3 regions of the Desulfatitalea tepidiphila genome follow, and region 1 is predicted to be linked to each of the others. Evidence: predicted binding sites of a transcription regulator. Region 1 holds the regulator's gene; each other region holds the start of a gene.
The links. The regulator sigma-54, encoded in region 1, starts transcription at its own class of promoters, with help from an activator protein. The targets are predictions, from matches to a motif close to TNTGGCACANTTTCTGCTNT.
Positions count from the first base shown of each region.

Region 2: DFT_RS27450 (prepilin-type N-terminal cleavage/methylation domain-containing protein) is a predicted target of sigma-54. The motif match lies at 1,534-1,553, and genes of this name have one in related genera.
Region 3: DFT_RS12945 (PEP-CTERM sorting domain-containing protein) is a predicted target of sigma-54. The motif match lies at 2,015-2,034, and genes of this name have one in related genera.

Region 1 covers NZ_BCAG01000003.1:2,383,188-2,386,469, reverse strand. The annotation lists gene hpf (ribosome hibernation-promoting factor, HPF/YfiA family) at 1-418, opposite strand, end outside; gene rpoN (RNA polymerase factor sigma-54) at 539-1,975, opposite strand; gene lptB (LPS export ABC transporter ATP-binding protein) at 1,977-2,699, opposite strand; gene lptA (lipopolysaccharide transport periplasmic protein LptA) at 2,756-3,282, opposite strand, start outside.
Region 2 covers NZ_BCAG01000003.1:1,172,409-1,175,690, forward strand. The annotation lists gene DFT_RS09875 (sigma-54-dependent transcriptional regulator) at 1-1,113, shown strand, start outside; gene DFT_RS27450 (prepilin-type N-terminal cleavage/methylation domain-containing protein) at 1,704-2,312, shown strand; gene DFT_RS09885 (ABC transporter ATP-binding protein) at 2,677-3,282, shown strand, end outside.
Region 3 covers NZ_BCAG01000003.1:1,854,850-1,858,131, forward strand. The annotation lists gene prsK (XrtA/PEP-CTERM system histidine kinase PrsK) at 1-1,165, shown strand, start outside; gene DFT_RS12945 (PEP-CTERM sorting domain-containing protein) at 2,078-2,656, shown strand; gene prsR (PEP-CTERM-box response regulator transcription factor) at 2,744-3,282, opposite strand, start outside.

The DNA of each region.
Region 1 (3,282 bases):
CCATTTGCATGATGGCTTCATCGACATCCATGGGCTTGTATTCGATGTTCTGGACCATGACGCGCCTCTCTCCCTCTCTCTCCACCGGGCCGGCTCCTCCCATGACAGTTTTGGCTTTGCCTTTGTTGGAACGGCGGTCTCTTACCTTCTGTTTGCCTTTCTTGATCTGCTTTTCGAGTTTGTCCAGAACCATGTCGATGGCCGAGTACATGTCCTCGGTCTCTTCCTTGCCGTTGATGGTCATGCGATCGCCTGTGATGTTGACCTCGGCGGTGTGTCTGAACTTTTCCACGGAGAGGACCACGTTGGCTTCACCCGGGTTGTGAAGGTATTTGTCGAAGCGGTTGAGTTTTTCAACGATGTAGTTTTTGATGTGATCGGAGGGGTCGAGATTCTTGAAGGTAACAGATGTTTGCATAAAAGATGCCTCCTTGTGGATAAGGGTCATCGCAAATGGGTATGCATGCATACCAAACCCGACCTAACATTTTAAATTTAAATATGGTTGAACGGATTGCAACTGTTTCATGTGCCCTGCTTACGTATATTTTTTACGTTTGCTCGATGGCAAAACGCCCATCATTTCGCGATATTTGGCCACCGTCCGCCGGGCGATGTCAATATTCTGGGCTTTGAGAAGGTCGGCCATTTTGCTGTCGGAATGGGGCTTGCGGGGGTTTTCGGATTCAATCAGTCGGCGGATTTTTTCCATCACGCTGGCGGATGCAATGGCTTCTCCATGGACCCTCTTGATTGAACTGTTGAAGAAGTATTTCAGTTCGAATATGCCTTGCGGCGTATAGGCATATTTGTTGGTCGTCACCCGACTGATGGTCGATTCGTGCATACCGATATCTTCGGCCACATCACGGAGCACCATGGGCTTGAGGTGGGTGATGCCCTGGTCGAAAAAAGCACGCTGGTATTTGAGAATACTCTCCATCACCTTGTAAATCGTTTTCTGGCGTTGATGAATGCTGCGAATCAGCCATGCGGCGGAGCGCAGCTTGTCTTGAATATAGTTTCGGGCATTGCCGCCGACGTCCTTGTCACGGGTGATGGCCTGCTTGTAAAACGAGTTGACCTTGAGCTTGGGCAGGCCGTCATCGTTGATGACAATGGCAAAGTCATCTTCGGTTTTATAAACATAGATGTCTGGCGTAATGTATTGGGGTTCATCGTCGCTGAAAGCCCGGCCGGGTTTGGGCTCCATGTTGGTGATGACTTCGACCGCCGCGATGACTTCATCGATGCTGACTTTCAAGGCCTTGCAGATGGCCTTGTAGTTTTTGTTTTCCAGGTGGTTGATATGATCTGAGATGATTCGGGTGACCAGGGAGTCTTTCAAGCCGAGGGCGCGGGCTTGCAGCAGAAGACATTCGGTCAGATCCCTGGCGCACACGCCGATGGGATCGAAGCTTTGCAATAGGAAAAGTACTTCTTCGATATCATCTGCGGTCACGCCTGCCTGAACAGCCAGCTCTTCCGTGCTGGATTGCAGGTAACCGTCCTTGTCCAGATTGCCGATGATCAGGGACCCGATACGTTTTTCTTCCTCCGACGGAGAGGCCATTAAAAGTTGCCACAAAAGATGGTCGCTGAGAGATTCCTTGTGGGAAATGAACGCCTCGTATTGGGGCGTGTCGCGGTCCTCGGTTTCAAAACGGATACGACCGGGTGAGTTGTACTCATCGATATAGTTGCTCCAGTCGATATCGCTGGGGATTTTTTCATCGATGGTGACTTCCTGGGTTTTTTCAGGGACCTCTACCTGGACCTGCTCATCGCCGGCCAGTTGATCCTTGGACACCGTTTCCAGACTCTCTTCGAGAGTCGGGTTTTCTTCCAACTCCTGCCGGATGGCATCCATCAGCTCCAGACGCGACAGCTGCAGCAGCTTGATAGCCATCTGCAGCTGCGGGGTCATGATCAGCTGCTGGGTCAGTTTGAGTTGTTGTCGAAGTTCAATGGCCATGTTACAACCTGAATTCTTCACCCAGGTAGATTTGCCGGGCGATTTTGCTGTTGGCGATGGTTTGCGGAGTTCCCGATTCGATGACTTCTCCGTTGGCTAATATGAACGCCTGGTCGCAGGCTTCCAGAGTTTCGCGCACGTTGTGGTCCGAAATCAAGATACCGATGTTACGCTGTTTCAGGTGCCCGATGATTTTTTTAATATCGATGACGGCCAATGGATCGATACCGGCAAACGGCTCGTCCAGCAAAATAAAATCCGGATTGGTCGCCAAGGCCCGGCTGATTTCCAGCCGGCGCCGCTCACCACCCGACAGGACGCTGGCTTTTTGATGGCTCAGATGTTTGATCCCCAGTTCTTCCAATAGCGCCTCTGTCCTTTGTTTTTGTTCCGGCTTGGGAATGGGCATCGTCTCCAGGATGGCCAGGATATTTTCCGATACGGTCAGCTTACGGAAGATCGATGCCTCCTGTGGCAAGTATCCAACGCCCTTGCGAGCCCGCATGTACATGGGGTAGTCGGTGATGTCCTCTTCGTCAAGAAGCACTCTCCCGGCTTCCGGTTTTACCATGCCGACCACCATGTAGAAGGTCGTGGTTTTACCGGCCCCATTGGGCCCCAACAATCCGATGACCTCTCCGGAAGACACCCGAAGGTTGACCGTTTTGACGACTTGGCGGCCGTTGTAGCTTTTTGCTAAATTTTCAATGGCTAAGGTTGCCATGAAGTTCCTGTCTTTCCCAGTCGATGCCGGAAAGTTGGTATAGCAGCTCGCTCAAATCAGTTCAAGCCTCTTTGATTGGACCGAATAATGGCCTTGACCTGGCCCTTTGGGTCGCCTTCCATCTTCACATTGCCACTGTCGCGATAAAAGGTGATCTTGCTGCTTTCGATCACATCCTGTCCACTGGTCACCTTGGCGTTCTGTCCGGTCAACACCAGGGTGCGTTCATCGGTGCGATAGATGGCGCGTTCGCTTTCGGCCACCCGACCATCCATGACGATACGCACGTTGCCATCGGCTTCGATGCGCTCGATGCTGTCGGCGGTGGTTCCGTCTTCAGAGGAGGCACCCTCGGCGTAGACCAGGGTCAGGCGATCGGCCGTGATGGTCGTATCGCCTTGCACCACTTTGACATTGCCGCTGAACTGGGCGTTGCGGCGTTGGGTGTCGCTGACGAGGCGATCGGCCGTGATGTGAATCGGGTCGGCCGGCGTTTCGGGTGCCTGGGGCTCCTCCGCCGCCAGGATGCCGGCGCTCAAGATGACCCCCAGCAGGGCGACGATAAGGAGGCGTGGCGCACCCG
Region 2 (3,282 bases), 1.2 Mb from region 1:
AACGACGGGGCCTACGACTACGTTCCCAAGCCGTTCGACAACGACGAGCTCAAGGAGACCATCGCCAACGCCCTGGAGCGCAAGACCCTCGATGCCGAGCGCGAGGCCATGGAAGACGAGCTGAAAAGCACGGTTCATTTCGATAAGATCGTGGGCGGCAGCCCCCGCATGCTGCACATCTACCAGATGGTGCGCCAGGTGGCCAAGACGCGCACCAATATATTGATTACCGGCGAAAGCGGCACCGGAAAAGAGCTCATCGCCCGGGCTATTCATGACAACAGCGACCGCGCCGACAAGGCCTTCATCCCCGTCAACTGCGGCGGCATTCCCGAAACCCTGGTGGAGAGTGAGTTTTTCGGCCACAAGAAGGGTGCCTTCACCGGCGCCACCCAGGACAAGCAGGGCCTGCTCGAAGCGGCCCACGGCGGCACCATCTTCCTGGACGAGGTCGGTGAACTGAGCATCACCATGCAGGTCAAGCTGCTGCGGGCCGTGCAGGAGCGCAGTTTTCGCGCCGTGGGCGGCACCCGCGACATCAACGTGGATATTCGCATCATCTCGGCCACCAACAAGCGTCTAGAAGACGAGGTCATCGCAGGGCGTTTCCGCGAGGATCTGTTTTACCGACTCAACGTCATCGAGATCAAGGTGCCCCCCCTGCGCGAGCGCAAAGGCGACCTGAAGATCCTTACCCAGCACTTCATCGAGAAATTCAGCCGCGAGATGGGCAAAGAGGTGACCAAGGTTTCTTCTTACGCCATCGACCTGCTCAAAAAATACAACTTTCCCGGCAACGTGCGCGAGCTGGAAAACCTCATCGAACGCTCAGTGGCCCTCTCCTCCACCAACATTCTGTTGCCTGACAGCCTGGCCATGTCCATCCACAAGCGCCGCTGGATCGAGGGTGTTCAGAACAAGCGCTTCGATCTGGACGAAGTGCCCCACGGCGTCTCCCTGGACAACATCCTGGCCGACATCGAACAGGCCTACCTTAAAAAGGCCTTGGAGTGCACCAGCGGCAACAAGAACAAGGCCGCCGAACTTCTCGGCATCACCTTCCGGTCGTTCCGCTATCGGTTGGACAAGCTGAATATCGAAGCGGCCGATTAGCGTCGCTCGCCTTCCTCATATAATATTCGTCAATTTTGTACTCCCTGGCCGGTCAAAAGAAGTCGCAGAGGTGTCATGCCGGAGCCGGGTCGTGGTCCGGGGCAGGCTTCGAATCGGCATCCAGAACTTATTGAAAATACCGGATTCCGGATTTCACCGGAATGACTGCAAAACCTGATTCCGGGCCTCTACGAAGCCATCAATATTAGATGAAAGCCAAATCGCCAGAGCATGTGGCTCGGCGGGTTGTGGTGTAATCGAAGATTTTTCAGCCGGGCACTTGACGATTTTTGTCAAAGCGCGCGTAATTTGTTTGGCACACGGTTGCCGAGTGCTATCAAATTGACGGTACGTTTTGGTGGATAATCCAATAAGTGCCAAAAAACAGAGGGTTGCCGAAAATTCCATCCCGATTTAAAAAGTGGCACACCGATTGCTTTATCCCTTCGCAACGAGAAACTGAAGCGCGAAGGAGGTGACACAGAGAGCGGCCCCTGTGGACCAAAAATTTGAAACAAAGTTTCAGTTCACCCTAAAACCCTTTTTTTAACCCAGCATTCTATTGTTGAAAGACCAAAGGAGGAAAGACCATGTTTAAACGGAATCAAAAAGGTTTCACACTCATCGAACTTATGATCGTCATCGCCATCATCGGCATCCTGGCCGCCATCGCCATCCCGCAGTTTGCGGCCTACCGCATCCGCGGTTTCAACTCTTCGGCCCAGAGCGATATTCGCAATTTGTCCACGACGCAGGCCGCACTCTTCTCGGATTGGCAGATGTTTGGCGGAACTGACGCCGTCCCCCAGGCCAATCCATTGGTCTTCAATGCTTTTGGTGGTGGAGCGGGTGTGCTTTTGACCGGACCGACCGGTGCTGTCGGCAACAACGTTCCTGTGGTCAACGTAACTGCCCAGGGTGACGACCGCGGCATCCAGCTTCCCTTGGGAAACAATGTCATGCTAGTTGCTGGTACGGAAGCTGCCGGTGGATTTGCTTCCTTTGCCGGAATTTCGAAACATATCAACGGAAACACCTACTTTGCGGTTGATAGCGATGTTACTGCAGTTTACTTCGACGAAGCGCCCGGCACAGACGGTACATTGCTGGCAGCTGGGGATGACCCTGGCTCAACGGCCGGAACAGATGATCTTCAGGGCCAGAATGGACCGAGCGGAAACCCCTGGGCTGTGAGATAATAGCCAAGTTTAAAAGAATCACTATCTATCAATATTTCTAAGAAAAAGGCGCCGGCATAATGCCGGCGCCTTTGTTTTCCGACGAATAGGCAGTGCGGGAGAGTTGCTCTTGTGTCGTATTGAAAGAGCCAGTCTCGGTGGGCATTGTCCATTCAGATGGGGCATCAAATACTACGTGGTGATAGATATGGAAATTCATGCGCATTGATTTGGCTTTAGCATTGAAAAAAAATATAAATTCGGTCATATACATATTGTAGGGGTATGGTGATAGCGTTATGAGATCATAGCCTGTGCATTTGTTTCAGTTCGCCGGAATGCAAAATTCCTGTTTTAGCGACAAAATGATCATAAAGGCCACATGATGACAATTGACATTCAACATTTGAGCAAAAAGTATCGAAAGGGGCTGCGAAACAGCAAGCCCGCAGTCAGTGATCTCAATCTTAAAATCAACAGCGGGGAGGTTTTCGGGTTCCTGGGGCCAAACGGGGCTGGTAAGAGTACGGTCATTAAGATTCTGATGGATTTTATCAGACCCAGTTCCGGAGAGGCCAAGGTCAATGGTCGCCCGGTCGACGATCCTCTGGTGCGAAAGGATGTCGGTTATCTTCCGGAGAACCCCTTTTTTTACGACCATCTAACTGCTGAAGAAATCTTGACTTTTGGGGCCAAGGCGGCCCATATGAGCAAGAACGAATCTGTTCAGCGAATTGATGAACTGCTGGAAAATCTAAATCTTCTGCATGTCAAAAAACAGCGTTTGCGAACTTATTCCAAGGGGATGGTCCAGCGCACCGGCTTGGCTTTGGCTCTGATTCACAAGCCTGAGATCTGCATATTGGACGAACCCATGAGCGGTCTTGACCCCTTGGGGCGTCGATTGGTGGCCGACCTGATTCTGGAGTTGCGGAAAAATGGCCAGACCGTTTTTTTCAGCTCTCATATTCTGAGTGATATTGAAAGGGTC
Region 3 (3,282 bases), 530 kb from region 1:
ATACGAATACCGCGACGAATGGCTGGCCCTTTCCATCCGGCTGCAAAACGCCGCCACCGAACGGGACGTGGTCGTTGCCCTTTACGACGTACTCTCCGACAGCCTTTACGCCACCCACATCACCATCTGGATCGGAGACGACGACAGGGGATACATCGCCATCCCCTCCCAATCGCCGAACCCACCGACATCCAACGCCCCGGCCATCGCCCCGAACGATCCCCTGGTGCAATACCTCAAAACCCATCCCCACTTCTATATCGATGACAACACCGCTGACGCCACCCATCGAGCCCTTGCGTTTGAACATAAAGCCCTCTTCGAAAGCTCGGACCTCGTTCTGCTGGCTCCCCTCCAGGCCGGCGAACAATTGATGGGCATCATCGGGCTGGGCCGGGAGTTCACCGGAGGACGCTACGGTCAAGACGACTTCGACCTGCTCGCCGCATTGGGCACCCAAACCGCATCGGCCCTCATGGCCGTGCGCATGGCCGAAAAACTGGCCAACGCCAGGGAGCGCCAGGCCTGGCATCGCCTCTCCGCCTTCGTGCTCCATGACATCAAAAATGCCGCCGCCATGCTCGCCCTGGTCCGGGCCAACGCCCCCGCCAACATCCACAACCCCGAATTCCAGCAGGACATGCTCGAAGCCATGGACGACGCCCTGGCCCGCATGGGCAAAGTTCAAACCCGGCTGGACATGCTGAAAGAAGAGATCGTCCCCGAATGGACCGATGTGGAAATTCACCAGTTTTTAGACGACTGCTGCAATACAATCAACAAACGATTGAAAGGCATGGCCATTGATCTCATTTGCCCGCCCGAGATCCACATCCAGACCGACCCCAATTTTCTCTCCCGGATCGTCGAAAATCTTCTCATCAATGCCTTCGAAGCAGGCGGCCAACCACCCACGGCGTGCGTTCGGGTCGACGCAAATCATTCCCAGCACCAAGTCACCATCTGCATCGAGGACAACGGCCCCGGCATAGACCAGGACCTTCTGCCCGAGGCCCTCTTCCAACCCCTCAAGACCACCAAAGCCAGCGGCAGCGGAATCGGCCTCTGGCAAGTCAAGCAACTGGTAGCAAGCCTCAACGGCACGATCCACGCCGAAAATATTCCCGATGGCGGTGCCTCGTTCACCATCCAGATTCCAAAATAGCAACCGTAAACACCGTAAACTGTGATACCGCTGCACGGGATCAACCCAGAAACTCAAAAACGGGTTCATCCAACTCGAAGGATTGGCAACAACCCCTGAATCAAGTGTTTTCGTCTTCCCGGCGAACGCCGGGATCCAGTAGGCTCACCAAGTGCTTGAATCCTGGATGCCGGATCGAGTCCGGCATGACGGGGCCCTGCCTGGACGCCGGACCGAGTCCAATGCGAGGGGGCTTGGTCCAAAACCCTAATCAAAACCTGCCCCGACCACGATCCAGTGCCCGGCACAACTCCTCCACGATCCATGTTCCGGCACCACGCCTCTACCCCCTATTACGTGTTCATCCAACTCGAGGGCTTCGCAACAACCCCTGAATCAGGTGTTACCGTCTTCCCGGCGAACGCCGGGATCCAGTAAGCTCCACGGGTGCTCGAATCCTGGATGCCGGATCGAGTCCGGCATGACGGGGACCTGCCTGGATGCCGGATCGAGCCCTGCATCCACAATCTTCCTAAAGACGGGCTCCCCGTCTGCAGTTTGTCGCGGGCTTCGAGCGCAGCCAGGATGACGGAAAATCGAATTGCGGACTTTACGAGACGGTTATGATTTTCCTATACAGTAAAAAAATACCAACAAGCCGATTGCTTCATAATTCCTCCAAGAATCGTTTTCATTCCTGGAAAAAATCTATAATCATTTGTTATTATAACAATATTGCCAAATCGGCATTCAACCCGCCATTCACTCATCTGTCGTAAAATTTTACACATCCACTTCCACAAACCACAGGCCAATTCCCACAACCAGTCGATTATCCACATATCTTATAGTTTTTTTTGATTTTTTTAATACGGCATGTTTATTGCTTTATCCTTAAAGAAACGCGTTAAAAACTCTATTTGGAGACAGAACATGAAGAGAATCGCACCACTTACGATCATGATCATCTTGGCAATGTCATTCAGCGCACACGCATTGTCCATCACAACTGTCAGCTATAGCGGAAGCGACTATGACGGCACCTACATGTTTACCGTCATTCCCGATCCCCCAACGACCACACCAACGAGCGATCCCGCACTCAGTTGGCTTCAGAGCCAAATTAATACTTGGTTCTCCGCTAATGAATCAGGTTACCAAATCGATTCGCTCACATATTACGATAAATATGAATTCGATGAGGGCACAAGCGAGAATGGACTGTTGTCTATAACCGGTGGCACATGGTATGCGCCGGTTCCGGTCGAATTCTATGCTGTTAAAGGCTCAACCAGTTATGCCATGTATTGGCTCGGTTTTGACGGCGCTTCATCCGCCCAATGGACGACCGGGCACCTTGTAGGGACAGCCGATCAAGACAGCGTCGGCATATCACACCTGACCGGCTACAACCCCGCAGTCGCACCGGTTCCGGAGCCTGCCACCCTCCTGCTCCTGGGCAGCGGCCTCCTGGGCCTCTTGGGCGTGAGCCGCAAAAAGTTCAAGAAGTAGTTTCTATTTTCACGAGTTTGAAAACAAGAAGATCCCCGTAACACAAACCGGGGATCTTTTTTTATCGTATCTTCCTCACAATCCCATTCACGAGATACCATGCTTCTTGATCAAATCGTGCATGGTCGGCCGGCTGATCTCCAGCAGCTGCGCGGCCTGGCTGATGTTGTTCCCGCAGATCGCCAATGCCTGCCTTACCACCTTGATTTCCGCCGCATTCCGCGCCTCTTTCAAGGTGGGCAGCCGTTGCGTCCCATTGTCCTCCGGCCGGTTCTCCTCCAAACCCAAATCAGACGCTGACAAGATCCGGCCCCTGGTCATCCCCAAGGCCCGTCGAATACGGTTTTGCAGTTCGCGCACATTGCCCGGCCAATCGTAAGCCGTCATGGCCGAAAGGGCGCCGGGAAGAAAAGAAACCTGGCCGCGTTTCAACGCAGCCGCCTCGGTTTGCAGAATATGCTGTGCCAGGTACAAGATATCTTCGGCCCTCTCCTTCAAGGCGGGCATACGCACCGGAAAGACATTGAGCCTGAAGAAAAGATCTTCGCGAAACGCCCCCTGCTTCACCGCCGCTTCCAGGTCAACATTGGTGGCGGCGATGATACGGGCGTCCACACTGAGGGTTT